Regions from separate parts of the Peribacillus sp. NPDC076916 genome, predicted to be linked through region 1. Evidence: riboswitches for the same ligand, from Rfam matches in the RefSeq annotation. Region 1 holds a riboswitch; each other region holds the start of a gene.
What was found. Region 1 has a riboswitch for S-adenosylmethionine ahead of ACQKFG_RS09185 (YezD family protein). Riboswitches for the same ligand answer to the same signal wherever they lie in the genome.
Positions count from the first base shown of each region.

Region 2: another riboswitch for S-adenosylmethionine. It lies ahead of ACQKFG_RS24110 (sugar ABC transporter substrate-binding protein); the one in region 1 lies ahead of ACQKFG_RS09185 (YezD family protein).
Region 3: another riboswitch for S-adenosylmethionine. It lies ahead of ACQKFG_RS19770 (Na+/H+ antiporter NhaC family protein); the one in region 1 lies ahead of ACQKFG_RS09185 (YezD family protein).
Region 4: another riboswitch for S-adenosylmethionine. It lies ahead of metK (methionine adenosyltransferase); the one in region 1 lies ahead of ACQKFG_RS09185 (YezD family protein).

Region 1 covers NZ_JBNNIU010000002.1:880,104-885,745, forward strand. Annotated here, with positions in the region: gene pdxT (pyridoxal 5'-phosphate synthase glutaminase subunit PdxT) at 1-448, shown strand, start outside; gene ACQKFG_RS09170 (SDR family NAD(P)-dependent oxidoreductase) at 604-1,350, shown strand; gene ACQKFG_RS09175 (TetR/AcrR family transcriptional regulator) at 1,524-2,111, shown strand; gene ssuE (NADPH-dependent FMN reductase) at 2,323-2,856, shown strand; SAM riboswitch class I at 3,135-3,243, shown strand; gene ACQKFG_RS09185 (YezD family protein) at 3,414-3,557, shown strand; gene ACQKFG_RS09190 (phosphoadenylyl-sulfate reductase) at 3,738-4,442, shown strand; gene sat (sulfate adenylyltransferase) at 4,472-5,620, shown strand.
Region 2 covers NZ_JBNNIU010000014.1:5,290-10,931, reverse strand. Annotated here, with positions in the region: gene ACQKFG_RS24120 (hypothetical protein) at 205-378, shown strand; gene ACQKFG_RS24115 (GTPase domain-containing protein) at 852-3,593, shown strand; SAM riboswitch class I at 3,689-3,794, shown strand; gene ACQKFG_RS24110 (sugar ABC transporter substrate-binding protein) at 3,911-5,023, shown strand; gene ACQKFG_RS24105 (sugar ABC transporter ATP-binding protein) at 5,080-5,642, shown strand, end outside.
Region 3 covers NZ_JBNNIU010000007.1:133,191-138,832, reverse strand. Annotated here, with positions in the region: gene ACQKFG_RS19790 (LysR family transcriptional regulator) at 134-1,036, opposite strand; gene hutG (formimidoylglutamase) at 1,160-2,116, shown strand; gene ACQKFG_RS19780 (hypothetical protein) at 2,408-2,563, shown strand; gene ACQKFG_RS19775 (SOS response-associated peptidase) at 2,624-3,295, shown strand; SAM riboswitch class I at 3,556-3,663, shown strand; gene ACQKFG_RS19770 (Na+/H+ antiporter NhaC family protein) at 3,853-5,163, shown strand; gene ACQKFG_RS19765 (chromate transporter) at 5,392-5,642, opposite strand, start outside.
Region 4 covers NZ_JBNNIU010000008.1:30,157-35,798, forward strand. Annotated here, with positions in the region: gene ACQKFG_RS20235 (nucleotide sugar dehydrogenase) at 1-1,067, shown strand, start outside; gene pckA (phosphoenolpyruvate carboxykinase (ATP)) at 1,451-3,037, opposite strand; SAM riboswitch class I at 3,468-3,630, shown strand; gene metK (methionine adenosyltransferase) at 3,798-4,988, shown strand; gene ACQKFG_RS20250 (gamma carbonic anhydrase family protein) at 5,425-5,642, opposite strand, start outside.

The sequences.
Region 1 (5,642 bases):
GATGAGGAAGCTAATGGATCGTTATGGATTTATGGAACCAATCAAAACTTTCTTCGAGGGTAAAAAACCTATTTTCGGTACATGTGCAGGGATGGTATTGGCGGCCAATGAATTGGCTGGCGATGAGAAGGCCTATCTTGGACTAATGGACATTTCCGTGAAACGGAACGGATTTGGACGTCAACGGGATAGTTTCGAGGCTGAACTGACAATCAAAGGAATGGAAGGTCCTTATAAGGCTGTATTCATCCGGGCGCCGTTTGCTGATGGAATTGGAGAAGGTGTAGAAGTATTGGCTGTTTATGAAGAGAATGTAGTGGCTGCAAGACAGGACCATGTCCTTGTCAGTGCGTTTCATCCAGAATTAACAGGTGATGATCGTTTTCTGCAACTCTTCATTGAAATGGTGAAGACCTCTGTAAGTAAGGTCGAATTGAAAATCTGCTAAACAAATGAAGCTGTCCTATTAATAGGGCAGCTTCAATTTTGAATGCTCCTAACACTATAAAAATACATATTGCTTGAATTCATTGTCCTTTACTTTTATAATGAAAAAAGTAAGTAATCACTTACATGCTTTTTATTGGCGAGAGGGGAATGGAAATGACAGCAAGAGTTGCAGTTATTACAGGAGGAGCAAGCGGAATTGGCCGAGCAACATGCTTGAAATTCGCAGCAAAGGGGGACAAGGTCGTCGTTGCGGATTTTAATGAGGAAATGGGACAGGAAACTGTTGAACAGATAAAAGTGGATGGTGGAGAGGCCATCTTTGTTAAAACGGATGTTTCTAAGCAGGAAGATGTTGAATCGTTAATCAATAAAGCAGTGCAAACATACGGAAGGATCGATATCATGTTTAATAATGCCGGCATTGGTGGAGGCGGTATGATTCTCGAACAAGATATGGAGGGTTACTTCAAAACGATTGGAGTGAACCAGCACGGAGTTGCTTTTGGAATCATGGCAGCAGGACGGAAAATGAAGGAGCTAGATAACAAGGGGGTCATTATAAATACTGCTTCCGTGTTTGGCTACTTAGCTTCCCATGGGACTTTTGCCTATCAGGCAACTAAAGGCGCTGTAAGAATGATGACACAGACAGCCGCTTTGGAATTGGGTGCTTATGGCATACGCGTAGTGGGCATTGCGCCAGGCGGGGTTGACACTCCTATCATACAAGGCTATAAAGATATGGGAATCATCGATAAATTGAATGCAAGTCAAATGCGCGGTAAATTAATCAAGCCAGAAGCCATTGCAAATGCCGTCTATCTATTATCGTTAGAGGAAGCAGATGCGATTAATGGAAGTGTAGTCATGGTCGATGATGGCTATGCATCTTTTAAGTGATTTTCAAAAAAAAAGAAAACATCGTCCCAATCAGACGATGTTTTCTATTTATGATATATGGGAATATTAATTCTAACAAATCAAAGGTAATATTGACCGATTGCTACCACCGAGATATCATAGAAATAGATTGGTGAAACCGGTCTTATCTTTATAAAAGAAGGTTGATATTTTTGAAAAAAGGGCAGCAAACCAAAGAACGAATCATAAATGTAGCCCGGACTCTTTTTGCCACTAAAGGTTTTGATATGACAAGAACGAATGAAATTGCCTCTGCATGCAATGTTTCCGAAGCTACTATTTACAAATACTTTGACAGCAAAAAAGATTTGCTTTTGGCTACAATCACCCCTGATGAAAACGAGGAATCCGAAGATGTGACTAGCCATCTAGCCACGGATGAACTAGTGGAGAATCATGTTTGCACCATGATAAAAAAAATACTTGAGAATAAAGAACAGTTTTCAATATTATTTAGGGAAACACAATTCGATCAAGATATTTCAAAGCAATATATAGATCAGATTTTCAAGCCAAATGCCAAGCATATTGAAATACAAAAGAGAATAGATAGCGGAGAGATACAATATATCTCTGACATTATCCTATTTAATGTAGGGATCATTTCTTTTACATTGGCATTATCTACACATTATGAGATCCATCAACAAAAAAAGGAGCCGTATTTTACTTCTGAACGAATTAAGAACATTGCACAACTTTTGGTATATGGTATTCATGGTAAACAAAATCATACATAATGAAACGGTCATATTTAAAGGCATGTGCATCAAGCCGCAAATATGACCGTTTTATATGCATTCAGAAACGACGCAGTCAAATTTGTGAATCCATTAAACCAGAGTGTAAGATTTGACTTATATTTTTCAGACTATTACGATAAATGCATACTGCACGAAATGCTTTAAGAAGATTTTATCTGGAAATCATGTAACAATGGAGGGGTATTAAATGAGCGATATCGTAATTTTATCAGGAAGTCCGGCTATTCCATCAAGAACGGACATTTCACTAAAACATATTCAATCATTAGTCGAAAAAGAAGGATTTACCACAGCTTATTTCTCAATAACGGATTTCTCAGCAGATGATTTATTCCAAGGGAAATATAATAGCGAAGATATCTTAAAACTTTCAGAGAGAATTCAAGCAGCCAGAGGAATAATCATTGGTTCACCGGTTTATAAGGCTTCTTATACAGGTGTATTAAAAGCCTTGATTGATTTGCTGCCAGAAGGCGCTTTTAAGGGTAAGCCAGTTCTGCCAATCATGATTGGTGGAAGTAACAGGCATCTATTGGCGATTGACTATGCGCTTAAACCATTAATCTCAATATTAAAAGGCGAGCCGCTTCAGGGCATTTATTTTGTTGATAAGGAAATAGATAAACAGAATTCTGAAAATCCGATTAATGATTCACATTTAATTGATCGTGTCCAGAGTCAAGTTCAAGAATTTGTAGAAGCGATACAGTTAAGAAATTAATGAATTCAAGTAATCCCTTTAACAAAAGGACTGGCATTAAAACGTATTTCTTAACGTAATTACAGCCGTCCATAATAGGTTTATTAATGAAAATAGACTCATTTTTTTGGAGACTTTATCTAAAAAAATGAGTCTATTTTCGTATTTAAATGAACATAAAATCATAAATTGAATAGTGTGTATAAAAATAACAGTTCATCCATAATATTAAACCAAGTTATTTTATAAGAAAACTCCATTGACAAGGATTAAATATATGTTAATATTTAAAATAATAAAACTTATCCAGAGCGACGGAGGGAATTGGCCCTTTGAAGTCCAGCAACCTGCATGATGGATGCAAGGTGCTACCTCCAACAAAATGTTGATCATTTTGGAAGATAAGGTAATGATATTTACCTTGGGATCTTTCCATCATGGAAAGATTTTTGTTTTTGGAAAAATTTCAGGTAAACCATAACAATGTAAGGTTGTATGGAATTATATAAAACTAAGAAATTCATTTAATCAGCGTCGAAAATAAAATATTCGCGGATTTTCTTAAAGGAGGAACTGGTTTGGATAAAGAGAATCAGCTTGAAGAAATATTTGAACGACTTCAAGAAATGCTTAATTCAATGAAATATGGATCCATTACACTTATAGTCCAGGATGGTAAAATCATTCAAATGGAAAGAAATGAAAAATTAAGAATTAAATAAGGTATCTGCTGACTAGAAAAACTAGAGGCGGGTTTAACTGATATATAGAGAGTATTGGTTAGATTCGTCTCTTTTTCCTAGAATCAAATAAACTGGGGAAGATTAACGGGTATTGATCAACAGTTACTCTAACCTGATACAGCAAGTTTTTAGAGGGGGCTACAAAAGTTGGCTGGATTAATAAACTATGAAAATTTCAATTCAGGGGAATTCCCTGTATTTCCTGAAGACAGTGACACAAAAGGAGCTTTGGAAGTTCTGCAATGGGCGAATGACCATTATGGAAACAAACTGATTTATGCTTGCAGTTTTGGTATTGAAGGCATCGTGCTTACTGATTTATTGGCGAAGGTCAACCCTTCGGCAAAAATTGTTTTCCTTGATACAGATGTTCATTTTGAAGAGACTTACCAATTGATCGAGCAGGTGAAGAAGCGCTATCCAAAACTTTCAATTGAAATGAAGAAACCTGCCTTGACGCTTGAAGAACAAGCAGCGGAATATGGGGATGAATTATGGCTTAGTGATTCCAATAAGTGCTGTAACATCCGTAAGATCATTCCGCTTACCGATGTGCTTTCAACGGCAACAGCCTGGCTTTCGGGACTGCGAAGGGAGCAATCCGAAACAAGGGCTAAAACCGAGTATATCAATAAGGATAATAAGTTCAAGTCGGTTAAAATATGTCCACTCATACATTGGACATGGAAAGATGTTTGGCGCTACGCCCACAAAAACGGACTTCCATATAATATCCTGCATGATAATGGATATCCTAGCATTGGATGTAAAACGTGTACAGCACCTGCATTCAATGCAGATGATTTACGCTCAGGCCGTTGGCAAGGAGCACAAAAAACGGAATGCGGATTGCATTTATCTTAAATAAATAGAAACCATAGGGGGAAATTAGCATGACAATCAGTCTACCGCACGGAGGAACATTAATCGATCTTTGGGAACCAAAATATGATTTTAGTAAAATAACAAAGTCAATCGAAATCGATGAAATCGCTTTAAGTGATCTTGAATTGATAGGCACTGGTGCCTACAGTCCGATTAAGGGATTCTTTACAAAAAGTGACTATGAGACAGTGGTCAGGGATATGAGGCTTAGCAGCGGACATGTATGGAGCATCCCGATTACGCTGCCTTTGACCGAAGAAATTGCAGAAACCCTTACTATAGGTGAAGAAGTAACGCTGACTCATGAGGGTGAAACATATGGGGTTCTCACCGTTTCCGATATTTACACTCCAGATAAGCAATCGGAAGCGACATTAGTATATCAAACGGATGATGAGAAGCATCCCGGAGTAAAAAATTTATTTAACCGCGGGGATGTATATGTCGGCGGGGAAATAAAGTTGATTAAGAGAATAGAGCGTCCGTTATTCCAAGCTAATTATCTGGACCCTGTCGAGACAAGGAAAGCTTTTGCTGAAAAAGGGTGGAAAACGGTTGTCGGTTTCCAAACGAGGAACCCTGTTCACCGTGCACATGAATATATTCAAAAGACAGCATTGGAGATTGTCGACGGCTTATTCTTAAATCCTCTCGTAGGTGCCACTAAATCCGATGACATTCCGGCAGATGTAAGAATGGAAAGTTACAAAGTGCTGCTTGAGAAATATTATCCCAAGGATCGTGTCTCCCTTGCAGTTTTCCCTGCTGCCATGCGTTATGCAGGACCTAGAGAAGCCATTTTCCATGCAATGGTCCGTAAAAATTATGGATGCACCCATTTTATCGTCGGACGTGATCATGCGGGTGTTGGCGATTATTATGGCACATATGATGCCCAAAAAATCTTTGGGAATTTTAACGCCGATGAGTTAGGGATCACGTTATTATTCTTTGAACATAGTTTTTACTGTAAAGCATGCGGCAATATGGCTTCCGCTAAAACTTGTCCGCACGGCAGGGAAGATCATGTCATCCTGTCTGGAACGAAGGTAAGGGAAATGTTGCGTAATGGAGAAATTCCTCCAGCTACCTTTAGCCGTAAAGAGGTCATCGAGGTGTTGATCGAAGGTCTGAAAAAGAATGAAGTTTATAACTGATTGGACATAAATTGAAGGATCA
Region 2 (5,642 bases), on a different contig from region 1:
ATAATGACAATTTAGCAAATTCTGATTATGAAGTCAACATATTTTATCATTAATCCTTTAAAAGGAGCAGGAAATTAGTCCCTCGTTGGCGAAATTTCCTTTATCCAGAGGATTTTTTAAAGAAGAATGGGCTATTACTCCCTATTATCTTTCTAATCGCAACTATATTATAATAGAAGGCAGAACACTAAAGGAGACAACAGTATGTCTGAAAATAAAAAATTAAGCCTGGCCGATGCAGTCAAACAAAAACTGGCTCAAAAGCAAGCAGGATCAAGTAAAGATAAACTGGAAACAGGTGTTGTGAAGAAAACGAAACAGCTTAAAAGCCAGTTGACCAAAAAGCCGAATAACCAACGTAAGCGTACAGGGGTATAATCCTAATTTGTCAAAGGACAACGACTGTTCAGAGCTTATCAGAGAGCAGTTACCTTTTATGAATGAGGGTACTGCTTTTTTATATGAATGGAAAAATGGGGATTTAGTAATGGACGGGGCAGGGGGATTTTGCTTTAGTGCCAGGCTTCTGGTAATTTGGAGGTATAAAGAATGATTCGCCCACCTCTATCTGGTATGTGGTAAAACGAGAAAAAACATTTTTTCTCGAATATGGAAATGACATTTCTATATCGTTTTATTAAAAACATTACAGTTCCATTTGTTTCTGTTTTAAAATTGTAAGAGTGGTGACATGTTGTTACCATATTGTTTTGCTAAAATAATATTTTAAGGTTTTGTAAATGATTTTTTAACTAAAGGAACCTATAGATTGAAGTTAGGTCTACTAGAAGGCTTATGGAATCAGTGATTTTCCTTTAATTGAAAATATGAAATATATCGGGGGAATAAAGATGGACGAACGGCTGATCGGAAAAAAATACTATGAAACGATGGTTGAGGATACAAGGAAGCACCCGATTCAAGCTTTGGGTGAAATGTTTCTCGTGGAACAAAAAAAGGAAATAGCGGATTTAACCGCCATTCGATTTGCTCAAGGAGAAGTATATTTTCAGCATCATGACTATGAAGCAGCCATTTTTAAATGGGAGAACATAGAAGGTGAACTTGGTCCATGGGCGAAGAAAAACATCGCTGATGCTTATTTTGAATTGGAAATGTACTCAACCGCAGAGGATATCTATAAATCCGTCGATACGGATGAAGCGGTCTTGAAAACAGAGGTTCTTTTGCAACTTTTTTCCCTGTACATAGTGGAATCGAGAAATGACCTAGCTTCCAAAGTCGTGAAAGAAGCAGTCGAGTTTCAACCGGATTACCCGAATGTCACGGAAATCGCACGTGCCTTTTTTGAAGAACAAAAGGATTGGAACAGTGCGGTGGTATTAGCGGCTAATGAAAGTATCCGTACAGAATCAATGGGCTGGTTCGATGTGCTGAAGACGTATATCCAGCAGGGGGTTGCCCAATCGATGGATCCGGATTATTTTTCAACTGTCCTTGGTTCGCTATACACACTTGACCAGGAACGTTTCGAAAAAGTGACGGTTGCCCTTTGGAAAAATTATAAATATACGGATTCTTATTTCGAATGGCTAAGAGTGATTAATAATTTGATAGATACCATCGAATTGAACCATGCTGATGTATGGGATGAGCTTTCCGTCTATTACAGGGATGCATATGCAGGTCTTTTAGAAGGAACGCACCTAATCAAAGATTTAAGTCCTGTCGTGCCAAGGTTACTGGAAAACTGGCTTAAAATCGCAGATGGGGAGCTCTCGTTGTTTGCGGCGGCATCCGCGTTGTCCTGGAATGAAATCTTCCCGGATACGATCAATGCGCTGGTCATTCAGGATGCAGAAAGCCTGTTGGTGAAATCGCCTAAATTAGGAGGCGGACTTGAAGCGGGAGAGAAACTGTTCAATTCCATTATCCAGTGGGCTGAAGATAATGATCTAAAGGTTGGCAATAAGCTTAAATGGATGGTCGAGGGGCTTAAGGATACCGAAAATTTCAATCTTCTTCTTGTAGGAAGTACAGGAAATGGCAAGACATCCTTCATTCAGTCAATTGTTGGCGAGAGCATTGCTGCTGAAGATCATTCATCCTTAGTCAGTGTCAAAGACGGGGATGATTTGGAAATCCTTGAAATTACCGATACAGATAGAAAGGTTGTCATGGAGCTAGCTGAATTGGATGAAACACGCCGCCAGCGCGGGACTATTGTTGATGTGACAATCATAAGTGACTACCTAAGAAATAATGGTCTGCGATTATTGGATACACCGGGGTTCAATGGGGAAAAAAGCGTGGAATCCGATTTCCAAGGGTATTTACATGGCAGTGATGGACTGATGTTCGTCCTGGACGCCCGGGCGCCTTTCACCGGCAGCGAACGGGATCTGTTATTGGAAATTCAAATGATGGCTCCGAAACTGCCGATTCATTTCTTATTAAATAAAATGGATACGATATACAGTGATCAGGTCGCAGTCCGGATGGAAGACGAAACATGGGATAAAGTGAATGCATATTTCCCGAATGCGAAAGTATTCGCTTTCTCCAAACTTTATGATAGCAAGCAACAATTGAAGGACCTTTCAGCCTTCCTTCAATCGAATTACCAAGATGAGAATTGGAAGGAAAGAAGATCTGAGAAAATCCTTGCATTCATTCGTAAAACTTTATCTTATCTGTTAGAAAAACGGGCAGCCAATGAGCGGAAATGCGAGCATTCCATCTCTTGGAATGAACAGATGGAAGTCAAACTGAATGGGGCGGTCAATCAACTGGCTGATTTGGAAAAAGAAAAAAGTGAAAATATCATAAGGTCGTATCGTCTGCTTAAGGATGAAGTGAAAAATCAGCTTTCTACTAAAATTCCTGAATTACTGAAGGATTGTTCTAAATCATTAACGGAAAGCAGTGATTTCAGCCAAGTCCATGTACAGTTAAACGAAGAAATGAATGAGCGGATTCAAAACTTCATTTCTGATAAGATCATGCCTCAATATTATCGTTCTCTACAAGACTGGATTGCCAGTTCCCAAATGGAGTTCTCACAAAGCCAGCAGTTTATGGATGAGATGAGTGCCGGATTCAATGAATTATACAAAGAAGAACGGATTACGCTTGCAGGTGACTTCAGAGTATTGGATGACTGGCGCCGTGATGCCGATCGGATGACAAGCAGTATCCGCATCGAAAACGTTAATATACTTTTGCGCAGGACTCCATCACAATTGCTGCTTAAAGGAGCAGGGAAGCTGTTTGGGGCGATACCGCAAAATAAAGCCAATATGTACAATCGTTATAAGAAATATCTGGAAAGTGAAGACTACCTGGATGTTGCAGAAATGATCACGGAACGTTTCCTTACCCAATTTGGATTGTTTGAAAAATCTTTGGATCGGGACATCTCACTTTTCTATCGCAGTTCATTTGCCTTACTTCAAAAAACGATTGAACAAACGCAGACCGAGATAAAAGACTACCAGGCTGCATTGGAACATATGAAAGAAAATCCGGAAGTTTACCGTGACCCGATCACTTTGTTCGAAGTGAAATTAAGGCAGTTGGAGAGGCTTGAAAAAATCGAGAAAAAGCGTCTAGCCCAACTTCAAAGAAAATAAAAAATATCAGGGAACATTTCAAATATTCAAAAATCTATTGACTTTATGACTATATCCCTATAAAGTGATAATTACGAAAACGTAACACAATATATCTCTTATCAAGAGTGGCGGAGGGACTGGCCCTAAGATGCCCAGCAACCGTTCCATTAGGAATTGGTGCTAAATCCTGCAAAACAGAAATGTTTTGACAGATAAGAGAGGGACAAGTCTGCAAAACAGCTGATTAAACCTCTCTATATTAGAGAGGTTTTTATTTTGGGATTTACACCAACTAAACTGATAAGACTAAATTGAAAATATGGAGGGAAAACAAGATGAGAAGGTCTATTAAAGGAATATTCATTTCAGCCATCGCTTCGGCTTTGCTTTTAACGGGGTGCTCCACTGGGCAGAGTTCCACAGAATCGAAGAAAGAAGAAAAAGTATCATTTGAAAATGTACCGGAAAGATTTGCAGATGGGGATGGAGCCAAGATCAAAGTGATCCGTAAAATTGGCGGTGATGATCATACGGCCCAATACCTGGCGGGGGCGAAGGAAGAAGGAGAAGCACTGGGATTTCAAGTGGATACATATACAGCCAATGGTGATACGGCTAAATTTCATGATGCGATAGCGCAGGCTTTGGAGGAAGATTACGATGGGTATATCATTTCCCATGGTGATGATGCAGCAACTGTGAATGACGTTCAAAAGTTGGTTGATGCAGGTAAAAGCGTTGTCACGTTCGATTCAATAGGCGAACTATCTAAAATTGATGGCGTGACATTAACCTCACAGGATGATGAAGCGTTGGCAACACTGGCTTTTGATAAACTGTTAAAAGAGCAGAAAGGTGAAGCGGCAATTGCCTATCTTTGGGTGGATGGTTTCCCACCAATGGTAAGAAGAAATGCAGTCTATCAGGAAAAACTAAAAGAAAATCCTGGGATTAAAGAAGTCGAAAGATTCGGGGTGGCATCTGCTGATACTTCGGTTCAAACACAAAATGCTGTAGCCGCAATGCTGAATAAATACCCTAAAGGTAAATTGGATGCCATTTTCGCAACATGGGATGCCTTTGCCATCGGTGCAGCCCGGGCGATTAAAGAAGCGGGCCGCGATGAAGTGAAGATATATGGTATTGATGTATCTAACGCAGATCTCCAGGAAATCCAATCGGCTGATAGCTCATGGTCCTACACGGCAGCGGTCGATCCCAAGCTGATCGGTGCAGTGAATATGAGGATATTGGCTAAAAAATTAGCGGGCGAAGATACTCCGCAAACCTATGACTTAGAGGCTTCACTTATTTCACAAAAGCAAGTCCAAGCTTCAAAAGAAGCGGTAAACATGGCAAATCTGTCTGGTATTGTCGATGGCTGGGGTGAATCTACGGAATTTGAAGAAGATTGGATGAAAGTTTTGAAAGATCATTATAAAAAGTAAAAAGAGACACTCTCTTTCCAGTGAAGGGAGTGTCTGTTCAATAAGGGGGAATGGACATGGGCACGCAACTAGAAATGAAGAGGATTTCGATTGAATTTCCAGGGGTGAAGGCGCTGAGTGAAGTTGATTTTTCCGTACAATCAGGGACAGCCCACGCATTGGTCGGTGCAAACGGAGCAGGAAAATCGACTTTAATGAAAGTTTTATCGGGAGCCCATGTTCATTATTCAGGTGACATTTTCATTGATGGGATGAGGCGGGATATCCGCTCGCCAAAAGCGGCTCAGGAACAAGGCATTCAAATTGTTTATCAGGAAGTGGATACAGCCCTCATCCCTTACTTAACGGTTGGCGAAAATGTAATGTTGAACGATATGGTCCAAAACATGGGAAAAAAACAGAGGATCCAATGGAAAGAGCTGCACAAACGAGCCTCTTATATTCTTGAAGATATGAAAATTCGTGTCCCTTCGAAAAAGCTGGTAAGAGATCTTACCTTGGCTGAAAAACAGATGGTCCTGATAGCAAGGGCCGTTTCGACAGATTGCAAATTCCTGATTCTCGATGAGCCAACTGCTCCGTTAAGTCATACGGAGACGACAGAACTTTTTCGAATTGT
Region 3 (5,642 bases), on a different contig from region 1:
AATTTAGACTGAAACTGCTCTAGCAAGCAGTTTATAAGGAAATCGAGGGAAATGGCCAAAGCAATAAAATCAAACATTCCCCCTGTGCAATGTGCATTTGGGGAATGTTTTTTTGTCATTACCTTTGATTTTTTTAGTCACCGTTCCTGACATCACTCTTAAAAAAGCTATGTATGTCCTCGATTAACCTACATACCGCAGGAGACAGATATCGATCTTTCAAATAAGCCAGGTAAACAGTCCTTTCCAAATAATTTGAATCGATCGAGCGAATTGCAGTATTGGTTGTTGCAGCGGATCTTATATAGTTTTCCGGTAAAATTGTAACCCCAATCCCTGCTTCCACCAAACTGCAAGCCGTTTCAAGCCTTTCTATTTCGTATAGGATATTGGGAATTGCATTTTCATCCTTAAATGCTTTTAAGATATCATCTCTTGTTTGAAATCCAGTTGTACTGATGATCAATTCTTTCTTTGCTATGTCTTGGAAGGTGATGGACTCTTTTCCGTTTAAATCGTCATCTTTATGGATCAAAAGCATGAATCTTTCATTATAAAGGGGTGTGGACAGAATTTCATCGTTGTTGATGGGCTGGTTCGTGATGGTGAAATGAACATTATACCGATTTAACGAATCGAAAACCTTCTCTTCCCCTAATATTTCCCTGACTTTTATATGAATTTTAGGATAATTGATTTTAAAATTCCTGATGATCTTCGGGAACCAAAATTTGAATGATTCTATGGAACCTATTGATACGGTTCCGCTTCCGACATCCTTCATTTCTTTAAGCTCCACCTGCATATTATCGAATCTTCTTAACAGATCAACAGATCTCGTATAGAAAATCCCCCCTGATTCCGTGAGCTCAAGCCCTCTTGTATTGCGTTCCAAAAGCTGAAAACCAACTTCATTTTCTAATTTCATTATGGCATTACTTAGGGAAGGTTGTGATATATGCAGCGTTTTTGCTGCTTTTGAGAAATTCTTTTCCCGGACAATTGTAGTGAAATATCGAAGTTGACGAAGATCCATATATTCTCCTTTCTATAGCTTTAAGCTATAGATATATTGAAATTTTGTATTGGTAATTATATATTATCTCATTTATAATTTTGAAAAAAGATATTTCGGAATTTTTTAAATAAAGGAGAAATTATGTATACAAATCCGACTTTAAATTATTGGAATGGAAGAATTGATTCCCAATCTGACATGGACAGCTTCAGATACCACCAAAGAGTACGTTTGGCACCGATTTCGGAATTAGCCATCTCTTCCAATTCATCCAGGACCTTTGGATTGATTGGCTTCAAATGTGATGAAGGCGTCAAAAGGAATAAAGGCAGGATTGGTGCGGCAGAAGGGCCTGATCATATTAGGCAGTCATTGGCGAAATTACCCTGTCATTTACCTTCCCGAACCGAGCTGTTGGATGCTGGTGATGTAATATGTGAAGGTACAGAGATGGAGGCCGCTCAATCCCAATTGGGTTCGGCTGTTACCCGGATATTGGAGAGTAGAGCGATTCCTATCATACTTGGCGGAGGGCACGAAACCCTGTATGGCCATTATCTTGGGATTAGGGAATCCATTGGACCAAAAGCTAGCTTGGGAATCATTAATATTGACGCTCACTTTGATATGAGGCCTTATGAAAAAGAAAGTTCATCAGGAACGATGTTTAAGCAAATTTTGGACGAAGATAAAAATTGTGGCTATTTATGTGTCGGAATTCAGAAGCAGGGGAATACGAAGGCACTGTTTGAAACTGCCGAGAGAAGTAAGGTCGATTACATATTGGAAGAAGATTTGTCATTGAATGAAATGGATGAAACTAAGCGGCGGATAAATGAATTCGCTAAGGGATATGACTACATTATTCTTACATTATGTACAGACGTTATTGATTCAGCCTACGCACCTGGGGTAAGTGCTCCATCGCCTTTTGGACTGAATCCGAAATTGGTCCGTGCCATTATCAGGCATATCGTATCGAATGAAAAGATTCTCTCCTTTGATATCTCGGAAGTGAATCCTTCGTTGGATGAAAATAATAAAACCGTTACATTGGCAGCACATTTAATAAATGAGGTTTTACTTCATTTTAAATAATGAATGGCCTTACTAAAATGCCATCTCCGTAATCAACTATCTGTATTGAAGCGAAAAACCTTTTACAGCGCCTGACTGTCCATGAATCATTCATGGGCAGTCTTTTTTATGCCGCCAATTCAAGGATTTATGCTCCCGGGCTTTGTTCGACTAACCCTTTAATGTGTAAAGGAACCTACATGCGGCCTCTTCATTAGTAGATTAACCCATGAATCTGCAAGAGTTCAATACTGATACTTGTGGTCTTTTGGTTTATAATAACAAGCATCTAGCCTTATGAGGGGGGATTCCATGAATGAATATAAAGTAACGGTAAGGAATGGTAGTACCTTGATTTTGTCGGAAATCATTAAAGCTGAAGATGAAAGAGAAGTCCTTGGCACCCTTTTGATTTCCAGCGAATTATTTAATCAGCCATTTACCGACATCAGGATTTTAGAACGCTGATTTGTGCCTGCTTGTTCCATTTGTTACACTGTAATAAATCTTAATACGGTAGGCGATATTATGTGTGGACGTTTCACCCTTTTCACTGATATTGAGGAAATAAAAGATCGGTTTGATATTCAAGGATCATTTGATGAGGAATACCAATTCAGCTACAATATTGCTCCCTCCCAATCCGTGCTATCCGTCATTAATGACGGGGCAAGGAATCGACTTGGATATCTTCGGTGGGGACTCATTCCTTTCTGGGCAAAAGACGAAAAAGTGGGCTATAAAATGATCAATGCCAGAGCGGAAACCATTGCAGAGAAAACAAGCTTCAAGAATGCGTATAAGAAGAAGAGATGCTTGATAATCGCTGACTCATTTTATGAATGGAAGAAGACACCAGAAAGAAAAATACCGATGCGAATAAAACTGAAGAATGATGCTCCATTTGGAATGGCCGGTATATGGGAATCCTGGAAATCTCCTGAAGGCCTCAGCATCTACTCGTGCTCCGTTATAACAACCGTTCCTAATGAGCTGATGACCAGCATTCATGATCGTATGCCTGTCATCCTTAAACCAGAAGATGAAAAAGATTGGTTGAATCCATCCATTAATGATCCTGCATATCTGCAGCAGTATTTAAAGTCATTCGATTCGGAACAAATGGAAGCTTTTGAGGTATCGACTGATGTGAACTCGACTAAAAAAAATTCACCTAACCTAATACAACAAATTTGCTGAGAGGTCATTAGACCTCTTTTTATGTTAATTCCGTCCCGATTAACTGCATATGTCAAGATTCCTAATTAATCATTAAGAAGTGCATGGAAATACTTTAAAACTAAACCTTGCGAAAATAGACAAAATGCTGTACTCTTATATTTGCTTTTCAAAACGACTTCGATGTCTCTTTCAAAAACTCAGATTGGTTTCGGCAACTTTCCAACCTGGTGCTTTTCTGGCAGGCATCGTAATATTTGATAAATTATATAAATTTGATCTTCTTATCAAGAGAGACGGAGGGACTGGCCCGAAGATGTCTCGGCAGCGGACTTAATGGGAGTGCTGTGCCAAATCCAGCAGGCTGATTTTCGCCTGAAAGATAAGGAGGGTGTTTTTTATAAATTAAAAGACCTCTTCTTGTTGTTAAATAGAAGGGGTCTTTTTTATGCCGGCAGTTTTTTAGCTATAGCTCCATGACTGGAGAATCAAGTTCAAGTTGGTGTTATTTGCGAAAACTGTTAAAAGGATAAAGGCTATGACACATGTCATGGGAAAAATAAAAAGAGGTGTACATCATGAGTGCAAACAATAAAGGGAATCCATGGGCGTTGATTCCATTTGTCGTATTTTTAATTTTATTTATAGGGTCCGGGATCATCACTAAAGATTTTTATTCTTTTCCGGTGATTGTAGCCATTTCTATTGCATCAGCGGCTGCATTGGCAATGAATCGGAAAGAAAGTTTCAATCAAAAAGTTGATATTTTCTGTAAAGGTGCAGGGGACGCCAATATTATGTTAATGGTTATCATTTTCCTTTTAGCCGGCGCTTTTTCCGAAGTTGCGAATGGCATGGGGGCGGTTGAATCAACGGTGAATCTTGCCTTAGCCGTTTTTCCGCAAAATCTTTTGATGGTAGGGATATTCATTATCGCTTGTTTTATTTCTCTATCTATGGGGACGAGCATGGGAACGATTGTAGCCCTAGCACCTATCGGGGTCGGAATTAGCGAGCAAACCGATATTTCGCTTGCCCTTTCAATGGCGGCCGTTATTGGTGGTGCGATGTTTGGGGATAATCTATCCTTCATTTCAGATACGACCATCGCTGCAGTTCGAACACAGGGAACGAAAATGAAGGATAAGTTTAAAGTGAATTTTTTCATCGTTTTACCTGCGGCCATCATCACCTGTGCTATCCTAGGAATATTAACGATGGGTGAACAAGCCGACATCACCCAAAATTCTTATAATTGGGTGAAGATTCTTCCATACCTTTGCGTATTGATCACTGCATTGGCAGGAGTCAATGTGTTCCTGGTCCTTTCCAGCGGAATCGTCTTTGCCGGAATCATCGGCTTGGCTGATGGAAGTTATCAACCGTTGGGTGTCATTCAAAAAGTTGGTGAAGGAATGGCGGGAATGTATGAAATATCCTTCCTTGCCATATTAATTGCAGGTATGGTTGCTGTAATCAAACATAATGGTGGCATTGATTATCTACTCCAGCTCGTGACCCGAAATAGCAAATCAAAAAAAGGGGCGGAATTCAGTATTGCCGGGCTTGTTGGCTTGACGAACCTTTCCACGGCAAATAATACGATTTCGATTATCATTGCCGGGCCACTTGCCAAAAATATCGCTGAAAGGTATGGGATTGATCCGCGTAAATCGGCGAGCATACTTGACGTTTTTGCCTGTTGTATCCAAGGGTTGATACCATATGGGGCACAACTGCTTGTTGCAGCAGGGGTAGCAAAAATCTCTCCGATAAGCATCTTGCCGTATTCATATTACCCGATACTAATTGGACTTTGTGGAGTCGTGGCCATCTTGATTGGTTATCCACGGTTTCACTCGGATGAAACGAAGAAACGGACTTCTTAAAAAGAGGACAAAAATGAAAAAAACACCCTGAATCATTGGATACAGGGTGTTTTCTGTATGGGTGAAATCTTCGCATTCATGTCAGTATCAGTGTTCAAAAAGTAATCAAGGCAGTTTTCAATTCATCTGTTTGGTATTTCTTTTATTTATGGTATACCATTTTATTTATAACTAAAATAACTGCTTCAATCCGGTCCATATTGATAATGGTTTTGCGTGCGGCATTTGTCATGAATAGAGGACAACACCAACTAAACCAGAAAGTATAATTACATAAGCTGGGTGCCAGCGTAATTTCATCAGGGCAAATAACGATAATCCAAATACGAGTAATAAGCTTATCGTATGCCATGAAAAGTTAGGGGCTATCATATGATTGGAAAGTGATAAACTGATTGCTGCAAAGAGGATTAGACTAGTGACAATGGGTCTTAATCCATAAAACATGGATTGAATAACTGGATAATGATTCAATTTGC
Region 4 (5,642 bases), on a different contig from region 1:
CGGTGCCTACACCAAATAAAAAGGACATACATCAATCTTGTGATTTAACTCATGTCATGGATGCAACCTCCAACATTCTTCCTTTTATCAAAAAAGGGAATGTCATCATTATCGAATCGACGATAGCGCCGAGAAGCATGGATGATCATATTAAACCGCTGATCGAGAGGACGGGCCTTACCATCGGAAAAGACATTTTCCTCGTTCATTGTCCGGAACGTGTTTTACCTGGAAGGATTCTTGAAGAGTTGGTCCATAATAACCGTATCGTCGGAGGCATCACGGAAACATGCTCATATAAAGGAAGTCTTGTTTATAAAACCTTCGTTCAAGGGGAAATCATTCAGACGGATGCGAAAACGGCTGAAATGTCCAAACTGATGGAAAACACCTTCAGGGATGTCAATATCGCCCTTGCGAATGAGCTGACGAAAATCTGTTTCGAGCTTGACATCAATGTTTTGGATGTCATATCGATGGCAAACAAACACCCTCGTGTGAATATACACCAACCTGGGCCAGGCGTTGGCGGCCATTGTTTGGCGGTCGATCCATATTTCATCGTTGCAAAGGCACCAGAGTATGCGAGAATCATTAAATTGGCCCGTGATACCAACGTATCGATGCCTTATTATATCGTTAATTCCGTAAGGATGATGCTAGAGGGGATCCGGAATCCAAAAGTAGCTGTTTTCGGTCTTGCATACAAAGGAAATGTAGATGATATTCGAGAAAGTCCCGCCATTGATGTCGTCAATATCTTGATGGGGATGGACAACATGGATGTAGCCTTGCATGACCCGCATGTCCAATCCGGAAAGATGCCAGTCGTATCTGTCGAAGACGCAGTAAATGATGCCGACTTGATACTTGTCCTGACTGACCATGATGAATTTAAACAGATGGACTATGATAAGCTATCGAATCTCATGAGCAATAAATTGATTTTGGATACACGCAATTGCATTGATGCAACTAAAACAGAAGTCCCGGTGGCCAACCTGGGCAATATATATGAATACAAAACGATGTCCATGAAAAAAGCCAGGAATAAAGCGATCATCTAAAAACTTGGACAAACATCGTTAATGGAATAAGGATAAAGGAGGCGCTGTCTATGACAGTGCCCTTTTTCCAATGAAGAAAAGGACCAAGCAAGAGCTTGATCCTTTCAGACAAATTGTAGAAACATTCCTTTCCGCCGAGACTGTCTGTGTCTGACCAAGCCTCTCGTACTGGGCACCTGGGGAGGGAAGCCAGTTATTCGACTGCAAGCGCCGTTTTTCGCCCTGCCCAGCATTATATACGACCGTAGACGCCATTTTTCGCCCTATTTTGCTTAATAAAGAAACCATGAAGGAAAACATATTCTTGGTTCGGGAAGAGATACTTTCTTTTCGACAAACTGAAAGGACCAAGCCAAGGGCTTGATCCTTTTGTGTGAAATTTATTAAGCTGTCGGTCCGCCAAGTTCTTCGATTTCACTTGGAACGCTTTTGAATTTCTTGAAGTTTGCACGGAATTGAGCGGCAAGGTCTGTTGCTGCTTCTTTATAAGCTGCAGGATCTGCCCAAGTCTTGATTGGTTGAAGCACTTCATCAGGAACACCAGGAACATGAAGCGGGATATCCAAACCGAAGATATCATCTTTGATCGTTTCGATGTTCGCTAATTCACCTTCAAGTGCAGCTTGTACCATTGCACGGGTGTAAGCCAGTTTCATACGGCTTCCAGTTCCATATGCACCGCCAGTCCATCCAGTGTTGACAAGGTATACCTTTGCATTGTGCTCGTCGATTTTATCACCAAGCATCTCGGCATAGCGTGTAGCTGGAAGCGGTAAGAATGGTGAACCGAAGCAAGTGGAGAATGTAGCTTCCGGTGAAGTTACGCCTCTTTCAGTACCAGCCAATTTACTAGTGTATCCGCTTAGGAAGTGGAACATTGCCTGTTCTTTGGAAAGCTTGCTGATTGGAGGCAAAACGCCTGAAGCATCAGCTGTCAAGAAAATGATTGTATTTGGATGTCCTGCAATACTTGGGTTCACGATGTTATCGATCGCTTGCATTTGGTAAGCAGCACGAGTGTTTTCAGTCAATGAACTGTCATCATAGTTCGCTTCGCGTGTATCCGGATCAACAACAACATTTTCCAGTACGGCACCGAAACGGATCGCATCGAAAATTTGTGGTTCTTTTTCACGTGAAAGGTTGATCGTTTTCGCATAGCAGCCGCCTTCGATGTTGAATACGCCGTTAGAAGACCAGCCGTGCTCGTCATCGCCAATCAGTTTACGGCTCGTGTCTGCAGACAAAGTCGTTTTGCCTGTACCGGACAGACCGAAGAATAAAGCGACGTCCCCTTCACGTCCTACGTTAGCAGAGCAATGCATTGGAAGTATTCCAGCCTCTGGAAGTAAGTAGTTCATGATCGAGAAGATCGATTTTTTCATTTCTCCTGCATATTCCGTTCCGCCGATCAGGATGGTACGGCGTTCAAATGAAACGATGATGAAAGTTTCGGATGTAGTTCCGTCAACTTCCGGGTCTGCTTTGAAGTTAGGTGCAGAAAGGATTGTGAATTCAGCTTCGTGACCTCTCAATTCCTCTTCGTTTGGACGGATGAACAAAGTATGGGCGAAAAGGTTATGCCAAGCATATTCATTAACAACACGGATCGGAAGACGTGATGTTTCATCTGCACCAGCGAAACCTTTAAAAACAAAAATCTCTTCTTTTGCTTTTAGGTAGTCAACTACTTTATTATATAGTTTATTGAATACATCTTCGGAAATTGGCTGGTTCACTGGACCCCAATCGATTTTATCTTTAACTGATGCTTCTTCAACGATATATTTATCTTTAGGTGAACGACCTGTATATTTGCCAGTTTCAGCTTTTACCGCACCGGTGGATGTTAGAACGCCTTCATTTCTGCTTAATACTTTTTCGACCAATTGAGGAACTGAAAGTTGAGTTTGCACATTGTTTCCTGTTAATAATTGGTGTAACTCATTAGAAACGTCTACAGAATTCATATATGAGGTACCTTCCTTTGTTTAAGTTTTTAGATTACAATTAGTATAACACATTCATTTAATTAGTCTATACTATTTCTTTTAATTTGTGATTATTTTCAGTTAGTTGCATTAATCATTTTAATCCGGCAGGAACCGATTCAGGATGACCGCATAAACTTTCATGAAGATAATTTTATTTTAATAGGAAGTAAGTAAGCAATATATGACTAAAGGGAAAGTCAGGATTTCGTTCCTTTTCGGATGCTCATTACTTTATTATTAATGGCAATTTACAACATTTCTATTCGTATTTTGCATTGTAAGCCCTTCTAGGACGCTGCATCAACATGTTTTTTCAAATGAACGCCATTCTGGATGGATATCATCTTTTTAGAAAAGCATTGACAAGTTCCAGCCAGATACGATAATATCTTAAATTGTACGGATTCTCTTATCCCGAGTTGGTGGAGGGACAGGCCCTTTGAAACCCAGCAACCTGCCATATTGAACTTGACTCCAAGATCGATCGCCGAAAATAAAGCGAAGGTCTTCAAGGAATAGTGGTGATGGTGCTAACCTGAGCAAGGTAAAAAACCCTTGAACGATAAGAGTGAAAGGATAGAAGACAGAATGTTAAACCTTTCCTCATTTGCCAGGGAAGGTTTTTGTGTTTTTTAATAAGTAATTCTGTGTCTATAGTTGAAACTAATGAGGGAAACGAGTTCCGTAAAATTCAGGCTTTTGCCTGCAACATACTAACTTCCAAGGAGGAAATACGATGTCAAAGAAACGTCTATTTACTTCTGAATCTGTTACAGAGGGCCATCCGGACAAAATTTGTGATCAGATTTCAGATTCCATTTTAGATGCTATCCTAGCTAAGGATGCAAATGCACGTGTTGCGTGTGAAACTAGCGTAACTACAGGTCTTGTACTTGTTGCCGGTGAAATTACAACCTCCGCTTACGTAGATATTCCGCGTATCGTTCGTGATACGATTAAAGGAATTGGCTACACACGTGCGAAATACGGTTTCGATGCTGAAACTTGTGCAGTGTTGAGTTCCATTGATGAGCAGTCTGCCGATATCGCAGCTGGTGTCGATAAAGCATTGGAAGCTCGTGAAGGAAACATGTCAGAGGAAGAAATCGATGCAATCGGTGCAGGGGACCAAGGTCTTATGTTCGGATTTGCTTGTAATGAAACAGAAGAGCTTATGCCGCTTCCGATTTCATTGGCGCATAAACTTTCATTCCGCTTGGCTCAAGTCCGTAAAGATGAAACTCTTGCTTACCTGCGCCCTGATGGTAAAACACAGGTAACTGTGGAATATGATGAAAATAACGTTCCTGTTCGTGTAGATACGATCGTTATCTCTACACAGCATGATGCAGAAATTACGCTTGAACAAATTCAAGCCGATCTAAAAGAACACGTGATCGAGGCAGTCGTTCCAGCTGAATTGATCGATGCCGATACTAAGTACTTCATCAACCCGACTGGCCGTTTCGTAATTGGCGGACCTCAAGGGGATGCTGGTCTTACTGGACGTAAAATCATCGTTGATACTTACGGCGGATACGCTCGCCACGGCGGCGGTGCATTCTCTGGTAAGGATGCTACTAAAGTTGACCGTTCTGCTGCATACGCTGCTCGTTATGTTGCGAAAAACATCGTGGCAGCCGGACTTGCCGACAAAGCGGAAGTTCAATTGGCCTACGCAATTGGTGTTGCAGAGCCAGTATCTATCTCAATTGATACGTTCGGAACTGGTACAGTTAGCGAAGAAGTCCTTGTTGACCTAGTTCGCGCTAACTTCGACCTTCGTCCAGCAGGTATCATCAAAATGCTTGACCTTCGTCGCCCGATCTACAAACAAACAGCTGCCTACGGACACTTTGGCCGTACAGATGTCGATCTTCCATGGGAACGCACGGACAAAGCAGAAACATTAAAAGCACAAGCGTAATCCATATAAAAAAAGGTGTCCCGCAATTAGCGGGGCACCTTTTTTATGGATTAATTTTGCCGTCAGCGGGAATAATTCAAGAAATCCCAAAAAAATTCAACTTATGTGCAATACGCGTGAGTCAGGGGCGTTTACAAGTTTGTTTGGGTCAACTACTCGTGAGTTAGAGCAGTTTACTCGTGAGTTAGTAGCATTTACTCGTGAGTTAGTAGCATTTACTCGTGAGTAAGAGCGGTTTACTCGTAAGTTAGTAGCATTTACTCGTGAGTAAGAGCAGTTTACTCGTGAATTAGAGCAGTTTACTCGTGAGTTAGTAGCATTTACTCGTAAGTTAGAGCGTTTTACTCGTGAGTAAGAGCAGTTTACTCGTGAGTCTGTAACGTTTACTGGTGAGTTTCAGTATAATACTCGTAACTTTCAGTCAATTGGTGGTGAGTTACTTTATTCGTTCCGCCGTTTTATAGTATTGTCCTTTTTCGGCGTATTCACGTACGATGCGTTCCATATCCTGGCGGTCTTCTTCGTTGATTTCGCGAATGACTTTAGCTGGACGTCCGAATGCCAGCATGTTCGGTGGAATGACTTTACCTTGGGGAACTAGACTGCCGGCACCGATGAAGGCCCCTTCGCCGATTTCGGCTTCATCTAGCACGA